3 regions of the Terribacillus sp. DMT04 genome follow, and region 3 is predicted to be linked to each of the others. Evidence: riboswitches for the same ligand, from Rfam matches in the RefSeq annotation. Region 3 holds a riboswitch; each other region holds the start of a gene.
What was found. Region 3 has a riboswitch for S-adenosylmethionine ahead of metX (homoserine O-acetyltransferase MetX). Riboswitches for the same ligand answer to the same signal wherever they lie in the genome.
Positions count from the first base shown of each region.

Region 1: another riboswitch for S-adenosylmethionine. It lies ahead of KS242_RS05100 (M20 metallopeptidase family protein); the one in region 3 lies ahead of metX (homoserine O-acetyltransferase MetX).
Region 2: another riboswitch for S-adenosylmethionine. It lies ahead of ssuE (NADPH-dependent FMN reductase); the one in region 3 lies ahead of metX (homoserine O-acetyltransferase MetX).

Region 1 covers NZ_CP077639.1:932,227-935,494, reverse strand. The annotation lists gene KS242_RS05105 (methionine biosynthesis PLP-dependent protein) at 1-767, opposite strand, end outside; SAM riboswitch class I at 846-948, opposite strand; SAM riboswitch class I at 1,142-1,247, shown strand; gene KS242_RS05100 (M20 metallopeptidase family protein) at 1,357-2,553, shown strand; gene KS242_RS05095 (ABC transporter substrate-binding protein) at 2,566-3,268, shown strand, end outside.
Region 2 covers NZ_CP077639.1:1,396,408-1,399,675, forward strand. The annotation lists gene spoVE (stage V sporulation protein E) at 1-1,092, shown strand, start outside; SAM riboswitch class I at 1,267-1,373, shown strand; gene ssuE (NADPH-dependent FMN reductase) at 1,462-2,013, shown strand; gene KS242_RS07525 (MFS transporter) at 2,027-3,268, shown strand, end outside.
Region 3 covers NZ_CP077639.1:2,428,627-2,431,894, forward strand. The annotation lists gene KS242_RS12860 (PLP-dependent aspartate aminotransferase family protein) at 1-352, opposite strand, end outside; SAM riboswitch class I at 427-534, opposite strand; gene metX (homoserine O-acetyltransferase MetX) at 536-1,603, opposite strand; SAM riboswitch class I at 1,678-1,789, opposite strand; gene KS242_RS12870 (ammonium transporter) at 2,429-3,268, shown strand, end outside.

The sequences.
Region 1 (3,268 bases), 1.5 Mb from region 3:
GATTGATGCTGCCGCATTCTTAGCGGCAATGTTTTCAACCCTCGAATGAGCAGCCAGGCATCCAGCGGTGATAGTACGGCACCTGCACCATTATGGAGCACCGCCAAACGATCGGATATCTCTATGCCTTTGCTGACAACCAATCCGGCGAGCACATCATTATGACCGCCAATGTACTTCGTTGCACTATGAATAACAATGTCTGCTCCATCTTTAATTGGCTGCTGCAAAAATGGGGTTAAAAATGTATTGTCGACAATCAGCAGCAAATTATGATTCTTTGCTAATTCGCTGTAAGCCGCAATTGAAAACTCCTGCATAAGTGGATTTGTAGGTGTTTCAAGGAAAATGGCTTTTGTATTTGCTGTAATTGCAGCTGCAGTCTCTTCCACCGTCCGAAATGGGGAGTAGATCGGCTTTATGTCGTATGCTTCTTCATAGAAATCAAACAGCCGGTATGTGCCGCCATATATATCTTCTGGTACAAGAAGTTCATCGCCGCTGCGAAATAAAGATAAAACCAATTGAATGGCTGCCATCCCTGAACTGCATGCAAAGGCGCGATCACCTTTCTCCAGCTCAGCAAACCCTTCTTCAAGTACCGTTCTAGTTGGATTCTTCGTACGTGTATAGTCATAACCTGTTGATTCGCCAATTCCCGGATGCGCATAAGCAGTTGATAGATACAAAGGCGGATTTACTGCTCCTGTTGTACGATCACTGCGATTTCCTAATTGTACGAATGCTGTTTCCAAGTTGTTTTTCATCCTGCTTCTCACCCTTCTAATCAAAAAAAAGAACCTTCTCCCCAAAAAGGAAGAAGGTTCAGTAATTACCGAATCAGCTTCTTATCTTTAAGGCAGATACCTTTTGGATTTAGCACCGGGTCTTTTCGACTGGTTGCTGAGACATCACAGGGCCAATTCCCTCCGTCTCTCTTGATAAGAAATTATTTAATTTTTAATATTAAAGTTATTCTAACATACAAAAAATAGCAGTCAATATATTTTTTAGAACTTTTTTGCTAATTAAACTTTCTTTGTTGATATTTTTAGCATCAGCTGGCAATTTCGTAAGTATGTATAAAAAGAGGATTGACAATCTAGAGTTTTCCGTCTATTCTGTTTCTTACAACTGATATTTCTTATCAAGATTGGTGGAGGGAATGGCCCGTCGAAACCAAAGCAGCAGGCTGTTAACACCAGCACTGTGCTAATTCCAAGTGTGATACACACTGAAGATAAGAAGAGCGGAATTACGACATCATCCCTCCTCTTCTATCTGAAGAGGATTTTTTTTGCAAACAATCCCGATTAATTTGATTGGATATATCAAGATTTTTATAGGAGGTAGAGAATGGAAACAAATACAACAACACTAGCAGATGTACATAATGACTTAGAAACCAATTTTACAGAGGTTGTTGAATGGCGGCGACACCTGCACCAGCATCCGGAATTAAGTTTCCAAGAAACCGAGACTGCCAAGTTCATTGCTGACAAACTGCAAAGTTTCGGCTATGAAGATATCAAGACAAATGTTGGCGGGTATGGGATTGTTGCCACGCTCACAGGAAAAACAGAGGGGCCGACAATCGCCTTGCGAGCAGATTTTGATGCGTTGCCGATCGATGACGAAAAAGTTGTTCCTTATCGTTCTAAAACAAACGGTGTGATGCATGCTTGCGGACATGACGGTCATACGGCTGCACTTCTCGGAACCGCTAAAGCGCTTTTCAAACAAAAGGATAGTCTCAAGGGGAAAGTAGTATTTCTATTCCAGCCAGCCGAAGAGGTTCCGCCAGGCGGTGCAAAAGCGATGATTGAGGATGGCGCACTTGAAGGGGTCGACTATGTGTATGGCGCTCACCTCAACTCTGCTTCTCCGGTAGGAAAAGTAAATGTTGGCGAAGGCTTCAAGATGGCTGCTGTCGATAAATTTGCGATTACCATTCAAGGCAAAGGCGGTCATGGCGCAGCACCGCAAGAAACAGTTGACCCAATTGTTATTGGCAGTGATATTGTCAGCGCGCTGCAAAAAATCGTCAGCCGTCGCGTCAGCCCGTTGGAATCAGCCGTCGTAACACTTGGTGTTTTCCAGTCCGGTCAAGCGTTCAACGTCATTCCAGACACCGCAAGAATTGAGGGTACAGTCCGGACTTTTAATGCCGGTATCCGTCAGCAAGTACAAGAGCAAATTGAAGCAATTGTTGCTGGGATTACGAGTGGCTTTGGTGCAACGTATTCTATTGATTACTTGAACGGTTACCCTGCTCTTTACAACCACCCAGAAGAAACAGCTTTGCTCAAACAGCTATTTACGGAAGAGTTTGGTGAAGAACAGGTTATACCGTTTGAAACCGGCATGGGTGCAGAGGATTTTGCTTATTACTTACAAGAGAAGCCGGGCAGCTTCTTTAAAGTCGGCTCTCGCAACGAAGATACGAGCACGCATTACCCGCACCATCATCCGAAGTTTGACATCGATGAACGCGCCCTGCTCATGACAGAAAAAGCTTTTACAAAAATCGTATTCTCGGTATTAGGAAGCTAAGGAGGAATTAACTTGAAGAAACTCGCACTTATTTTATTTGGATTAATAGGAGCAATTGCACTAATCGGCTGCTCCAGCAATTCCAGCAGCAGTTCGGCCGGCGGCAGCGGAGAACCTGTCGAAGGCGGCGAATTAAATGTTGCGATGGGCTCAGAACCTGACACATTGGACTGGATGTATTCCGGTGAAAGTGCTACACGAAAGATCGGCTGGCATATCTATGAAGGATTATTCGCATTAGATAAAGATTATCAGGCCCGACCGTTACTAGCTGAAGATTATACAGTAAGTGATGACAAGAAAATCTACACGATCACCCTTCGTGATGGTCTCAAGTTCCACAACGGCCAAGATGTCACCGCTAATGACGCAAAAGCATCTCTTGATCGCTGGACAAAGGTATCTTCTGTCGGAAAAATTGCATCAAGCCATATCAGTTCTATTGAAGCAACAGACGATAAAACAATTGTTATTACACTAAATGACGTGTATACATCTTTACTGACAGACCTAGCTGCACCAAAAGCTTCTGCAATTGTCATCCCGGCTGAAATTGCCGAAGCAGCAGGTGAGCAGCCGCTGACAAATGAACAGTTTATTGGTACTGGACCATTCCAATTTGATTCTTGGAAAAGCGGGAATGAAATTGTTCTATCGAAGTTTGCAGATTACAAATCTCGTGATGAAGAAGATTGGGGCGGTTTGACAGGTGAAA
Region 2 (3,268 bases), 1.0 Mb from region 3:
AATCTTCCAAAGACGGACTGGCTGTTGCTATTCTCTATTGGTGGTTTGCTGACAGTCGGTATCATTATGGTTTACAGTGCTTCAGCAATTTGGGCGGGTTATAAATTCGATGACAGTTTCTTCTTTGCCAAGCGACAGTTGTTGTTTGCTGGAGTAGGGCTGGCTGCCATGCTGCTCATCTCCAGGGTGCATTATGAGAATTGGCGCCGATATGCGAAAGTGCTTCTGCTGATTTGTTTCCTTTTGCTTATTGCTGTGCTCATACCAGGTATCGGAATGGTGCGGGGCGGAGCACGAAGCTGGATTGGAATCGGAGCATTCAGTATTCAGCCTTCTGAATTTACGAAGCTAGGCTTGATCATCTATTTAGCCGTCTATCTATCAGCCAAACAGAAGTATATTACTTCCTTGAAGCAAGGGTTTCTTCCTTCGCTGCTGCTTGTCTTTACCGCATTCGGAATGATTATGCTTCAGCCTGACCTTGGAACAGGCGTAGTCCTTGTACTCACCTGTATGGTAATGATTCTCGTTAGCGGGGCGAGGATTTCCCATTTTGTCGGACTAGGCGTGCTGGGAGCAGGGGCTTTTGCAGCCTTAATCTTGTCAGCTCCTTATCGAATTAAGCGTATAACCGCTTTCTTGGATCCTTGGGAAGATCCGCTGGGAGAAGGGTTCCAAATCATTCAATCGCTGTACGCTATTGGACCAGGAGGGCTTATGGGGCTAGGTTTAGGAAACAGTTTGCAAAAATTCTTTTATTTACCTGAACCGCAAACAGATTTTATTTTTGCTATTTTGGCCGAAGAACTTGGTTTCATCGGCGGAGCTGGTGTGATGCTTTTATTCCTGCTGTTTTTGTGGCGGGGAATTCAAGTTGCGCTGCGTGCACCTGATGGATTCAGCAGTCTGCTAGCCCTAGGGATTACAGGGATGATTGCCATCCAGGCAATGATAAATATCAGCGTCGTCACCGGATTGATTCCTGTGACCGGCATAACCCTACCATTTTTAAGTTATGGAGGGTCCTCGCTGACACTGACCTTAAGTTCTGTCGGGATACTACTGAATGTGAGCCGGTATAGTAAGCTTTAGTTTTCTCTATTAGTTTTCGTTTCAAAGTTAGCTGTGTAGATTCCTTCTTAAGTTTGCCTCAAGTAAAAGTGCTTTTCCCTTACTAAATGAGTAAAGCGCTATTTTTAAAATATTTGCACAATTGCATTGACTTTCCTTTCCAGCCCACGTATCATGTAAATTAATTTCATATAGTTCTTATCAAGAGAAGCCGAGGGACTGGCCCGTTGAAGCTTCAGCAACCTCTGACACTGTCAGAAAGGTGCTAAATCCAGCAAGATTAATTTCTTGGAAGATAAGAGTGCGGACGATTTCTCAAAGCTCTCTTTTCTTCGGAAAAGAGAGTTTTTTTCGTTTCGTCACTCTAACCCAAAAAGGAGGAGAAGAAACATGACCGACATTATTATTTTATCTGGCAGTCCATCACGAAAGTCGAGGTCGCTGCTGGCGGCTGCTTATGCAGGTGAGCTGGCGAAGCAGCAAGGCTACACAGCAGAGGTAATCAGTATTACTGATTTTAAACCAGAGGATTTAGTTTATGCGCGATTTGACAGTCCTGCAATTGTGGAGGCTGGCAAAGCAATTGAGACTGCGAAGGGTCTCATTATTGCATCGCCGGTTTACAAGGCTTCTTATACAGGGGTGCTGAAGGCGTTACTGGACGTGCTGCCTCAAGGTGCTTTTACGAACAAACCTGTACTCCCGATTATGACAGGTGGAAGCCCAGCACATCTGCTAGCAATTGATTATGCATTAAAGCCGCTTATCGCTAATTTAAAGGGAGAGTCCTTGCAAGGCGTTTATATATGTGATCAGCACATTTTGAAAGACAATCCAACCGAGCCAATTACCGAAAAAGAAACAGCCGCCAGATTAAGGGAGCAGTCGAATCACCTTCTCGAAGCGATTCGGCGTAATGATGCTGTTAGCTTAGTGAAATAAAGGAGGAGAAGTAATGCGGATTCTGTTAGCGGAAAAGAAGTTGTTCGGAATGCCGATTCAAATTATCGGCGGGCTGCTTGCAATACTGTTGTTTATGACTGGTGACGGAATTGAGCAGGCATTTTTATCAAAGTATGTTGTCGACATAGGTTTTTCTGCTAATCAATCTGCCATTATGTTCAGCGCTTATGGCATTGTACTTACATTTGCTTCTTGGCTTGCCGGAGTACTTGGTGAGGTAATTGGCCCGAAAAAAACAATGCTGTTAGGTCTCCTTACATGGGTGCTTTTTGAAATAGGCTTTCTCTACTTCGGTCTGTATTTAGAAAGTTTTTCAATGATGGTGCTTATGTATGGGCTGCGCGGGTTCGGATATCCTTTGTTTGCTTTTGCTTTTATCGTGTGGATTGCTTATCGTACCGAAAAGCACAAGCTGGCAACGGCTATGGGTTGGTTTTTCTTTATGTTTGCAGGCGGGATCGGGTTCCTTGGTTCGTACTACCCTAGCATTTTGCTGCCACTTGCCGGTGAAATGGCAACGCTGTGGAGTTCACTTATCTGGATTATTATCGGCGGTGCTTTAGGTGTGCTTCTTGTCGATGATAAAGACCGGCAGGGGATTAAGATTCAAGACCAGGTGAAGGGTAATAAATGGGCAGAAGCATTGAAAGGAATTACAATTCTATGGGAAAGTCCGCGTGTTGCAGCAGGTGGTTTGCTGCGTGCTATTAATACAGCTGGCTGGTATGGATTTGTTGTTGTGATGCCAGGCTTCTTCACTAGTTTCTTGGATATTACCACAAGCCAGTGGCTGCAGCTCTGGGCTGTCCAGTCTGTAAGTAATATGGTGGCAGGGGTATTATTTGGTATGCTCGGTGACCGAATCGGCTGGCTTCGGGTAGTTCGCTGGTTTGGCTGTGTCGGTGCAACTGTTTGTTCTTTGCTTTATTACTATATTCCGGTTGCATTTGGGGCGAATATCCCTATGCTCCTGCTGAACGCCATTCTTTTTGGAGCAGCTATTGCAGCTTTTGTACCGCTGTCAGCCATCTTGCCTACACTGGCACCGGCCAATCGAGGCGCAGCCATCTCTGTTCTTAATTTAGGTGCAGGAGCCAGTCAGTTTATCGGACCAGTACTTGTTGGTGTGCTTAACAATTACCTGGGGATTGTCGGTGTTGTGTGGGGATTTGCCATTATGTATGCGCTCAGTTTCTGTTTAACTGCATTTTTAACGCCAGCTGCGAAAGCACAG
Region 3 (3,268 bases):
AGTTATACGTTCCGCCGTATAAGTTGGCAGCAGCCACGATTTCATCACCGGCACTTGCCAGATTCAATATGCTATAGCTGATTGCTGCCATTCCGGAAGCAACTCCAACAGCAGCGACCCCGTCTTCCAACAATGCAATTCGTTTTTCCAGTACATCTACGGTCGGATTTCCAATACGAGAGTAAATATTGCCAGGCTCATCCAAAGCGAATAAGCGCTCTGCGTGGTCTGTGTCATGGAACAAGTACGAAGTCGTCTGATAAAGCGGTACCGCTCTGGAACCTGTTGTCGGATCTGGTGCTTGACCGCCATGTAATGCTAATGTCTCTGCTTTGTATACGGAATTTGTCATTTTGTCATTCCTCCAATTTTTATCGTAATGAAAAAAGCAGCTTCGGATAAGAAGCTGCTCTTTAGGCATTAAACTTCTTATCTTTCAAACTTTTGCTTGCTGGATGTAGCACCTTCTAAGCATTACTGCTTGCAGGTTGCCGGGCTTCATCGGACCAGTCCCTCCGCCTCTCTTGATAAGCTATTATGAAATTTTCATTGGCTGCTGAAGCACTTCTCGAATATGATGTCCCCATTTCTCAAACTCGAGCAGAAAACCATCATGTCCGTAAATCGTATCAACGCATACATGTCGTCCTTCAGGAACTTCTGCTGTAAACGCAGCAATGTCCTCTGATGGGAATAAAAGATCCCTTGAGAATCCGAAGGTCAATACAGATGCCTTCACTTTGCTGGCAGCAGCCTTCCATCCGCCTCTGCCTCTGCCAATGTCATGACTGTTCATTGCTTGCAATAATGTTAGGTAGCAGTTAGCATCAAATCGGCTGACAAGCTTTTCGCCTTGATGATTGAGATACGATTCAACTTCAAATTCACTGTTAGTTCCAGAGGATGCCGCACGGCGGAAGCGTTCATTGTATTGATGATCAGATCGGTACGTGATCATGCCGATCATCCGCGCAATTGCCAGTCCGGCAGCTGGCTTCTTGTCTGCCGTATATTTGCCATTATTCCAATCAGGGTCAGAGATAATAGCAGACTTGGCAATGTGATTATAAGCCATTGCGTAATCACTCACATAAGGTGTTGCTGCTAGCGGGATGAGTACATCCATAAACTCAGGGTACATAATGCCCCACTCCAACACCTGCATACCGCCCAGTGACCCGCCAATTACTGCTCGCAAATGGGTAATTTTCAGTTTGTCTAAGACAAGGCGCTGGACATTCACCATATCCCGAATCGTAATCTGCGGAAAATCCGCCGCATACACTTGATCATTTACAGCATTTCTTGATAAAGAACTTGTCGTCCCATTACATCCGCCTAATACATTGCACGCTATTACTTGGTACGTACTCGTGTCAACATATCCGCCGGACTGAAGCAATCCGCTCCACCAGCCAGGCTCAGATGCAGTACCTTTTGCAAACTGATCTCCTGTGAGTGCATGACAGATTAACACTGTTTCTGCGTCTGATGGGCCGCTTCTTTCATAGGCTACTTCTACACCCGAGAGGCATTCACCTGATTCAAGCTTCACATCTCCAATGTTGATTTTGCCTGCATAATATGACTGTGCAGTCTTCATTTCAGTACGTTTGCCTCCCATCAAATAAAAAAGCCACCCTGAGAGGACAGGGTGGCATATGTACCGTCATGTCTCTCTCATCTCTAAAGTGTGTGTACACTTTCAGGAATTAGCACCTTAGAAGCATTGCTGCTTATAGGTTGCCGGGCATCGTCGGGCCAGTCCCTCCGCCTCTCTTGATAAGAGTTCTATTTATTTGTTAAGAGGATTGTAGCATGAGTTTTTTTCATCGTCAACTATGTATTCTGAATTTTTTGCCAGAAAAAAATGTTCTATAATTTGGACGCCCCGCATCGGCAGCTGCCAATGCGGGGCTAAAATGTAACTTTTCTATTGTTAGTGGAGAATGCTTTCTGCAAACTCCTGCCGCGGTACTTTTTTCTACATGGTAGTTTTACTTATACGATACAATCCCTACCTCTATTGCATCCTCACGGCTCCAAGGCCGCTCCAGTCTGAATAAGTACTTCTAATTAAACTATAGCAGAACGCCAGAGATCTTCGCGTAAGTTACTTAAAAACGAAGACGTAAACTATTCTATCACGCTTTACAATAAATGTAAAGCCTATCATGCAGCATCTCTCCGCAGCTACTATGCTATTCCCTTTTCCTCCGCTTCCAAACCAATTCTAATTCAATTTTTTTAGCACCACCCCCTTTTCGTAACTTTATATGACAGAAATGCTGAAAACACTCACATAACTTGGTCAGAAATATTCACGTAAGATAACCTCACAAGTTTGTTACATTTTTTCGTCTGGCACTTATAATGAGAAAAGATTCAAATTTTCAAACAATTAAAGAAAACACAGGGGGTAGAGAAAATGGATATGGCTAACACGGTATTCATGTTTGTCGCAACTGTACTTGTATGGTTGATGACACCAGCACTTGCACTCTTCTATGGCGGTTTAGTAAGAAGTAAAAATGTACTGAGCACAGCGATGCACAGTTTCACGACACTGGCGATAGTCTCCATCATTTGGATTGTGGTTGGCTTTTCCCTGGCCTTCTCACCAGGTAACGGAATTATTGGCGGATTAGAATATTTCGGATTGAATAACGTTGGGTTTGAACCTGCGGAAGGTCACACAATTCCTTTTAACTTATTTATGATGTTTCAGATGACATTCGCTATCCTGACAACAGCAATCGTGTCTGGCGCCTACGCCGAACGTATTCGTTTTCCAGCATTCATTTTATTCACAGTACTTTGGGTTCTCATCGTTTATTCACCGCTTGCACACTGGGTTTGGGGCGGCGGCTGGATTGCAGAAATGGGCGCACTTGATTTTGCGGGCGGGAACGTTGTCCACATTTCATCTGGTCTTGCTGGCTTGGTTGTCGCACTCGTTATCGGCAAACGAAAAAATGCCGGCGCTACCGCACCACATAACCTTATTTTCACGTTAATCGGCGGTGCACTGCTTTGGTTCGGCTGGTTTGGATTTAATGTCGGAAGTGAACTAGCTTTTGATGATGTAGCAATGTATGCCTTCATAAATACGAATACAGCAGCTGCATCTGGTGTACTCGGCTGGATGATTATTGAATGGGCTGTGAACAAAAAGCCGACTTTACTGGGAGCTGTATCTGGTGCGATTGCTGGTCTTGTCGCCATTACTCCAGCGGCCGGGTTTGTATCACCGATTGCCAGCATTCCA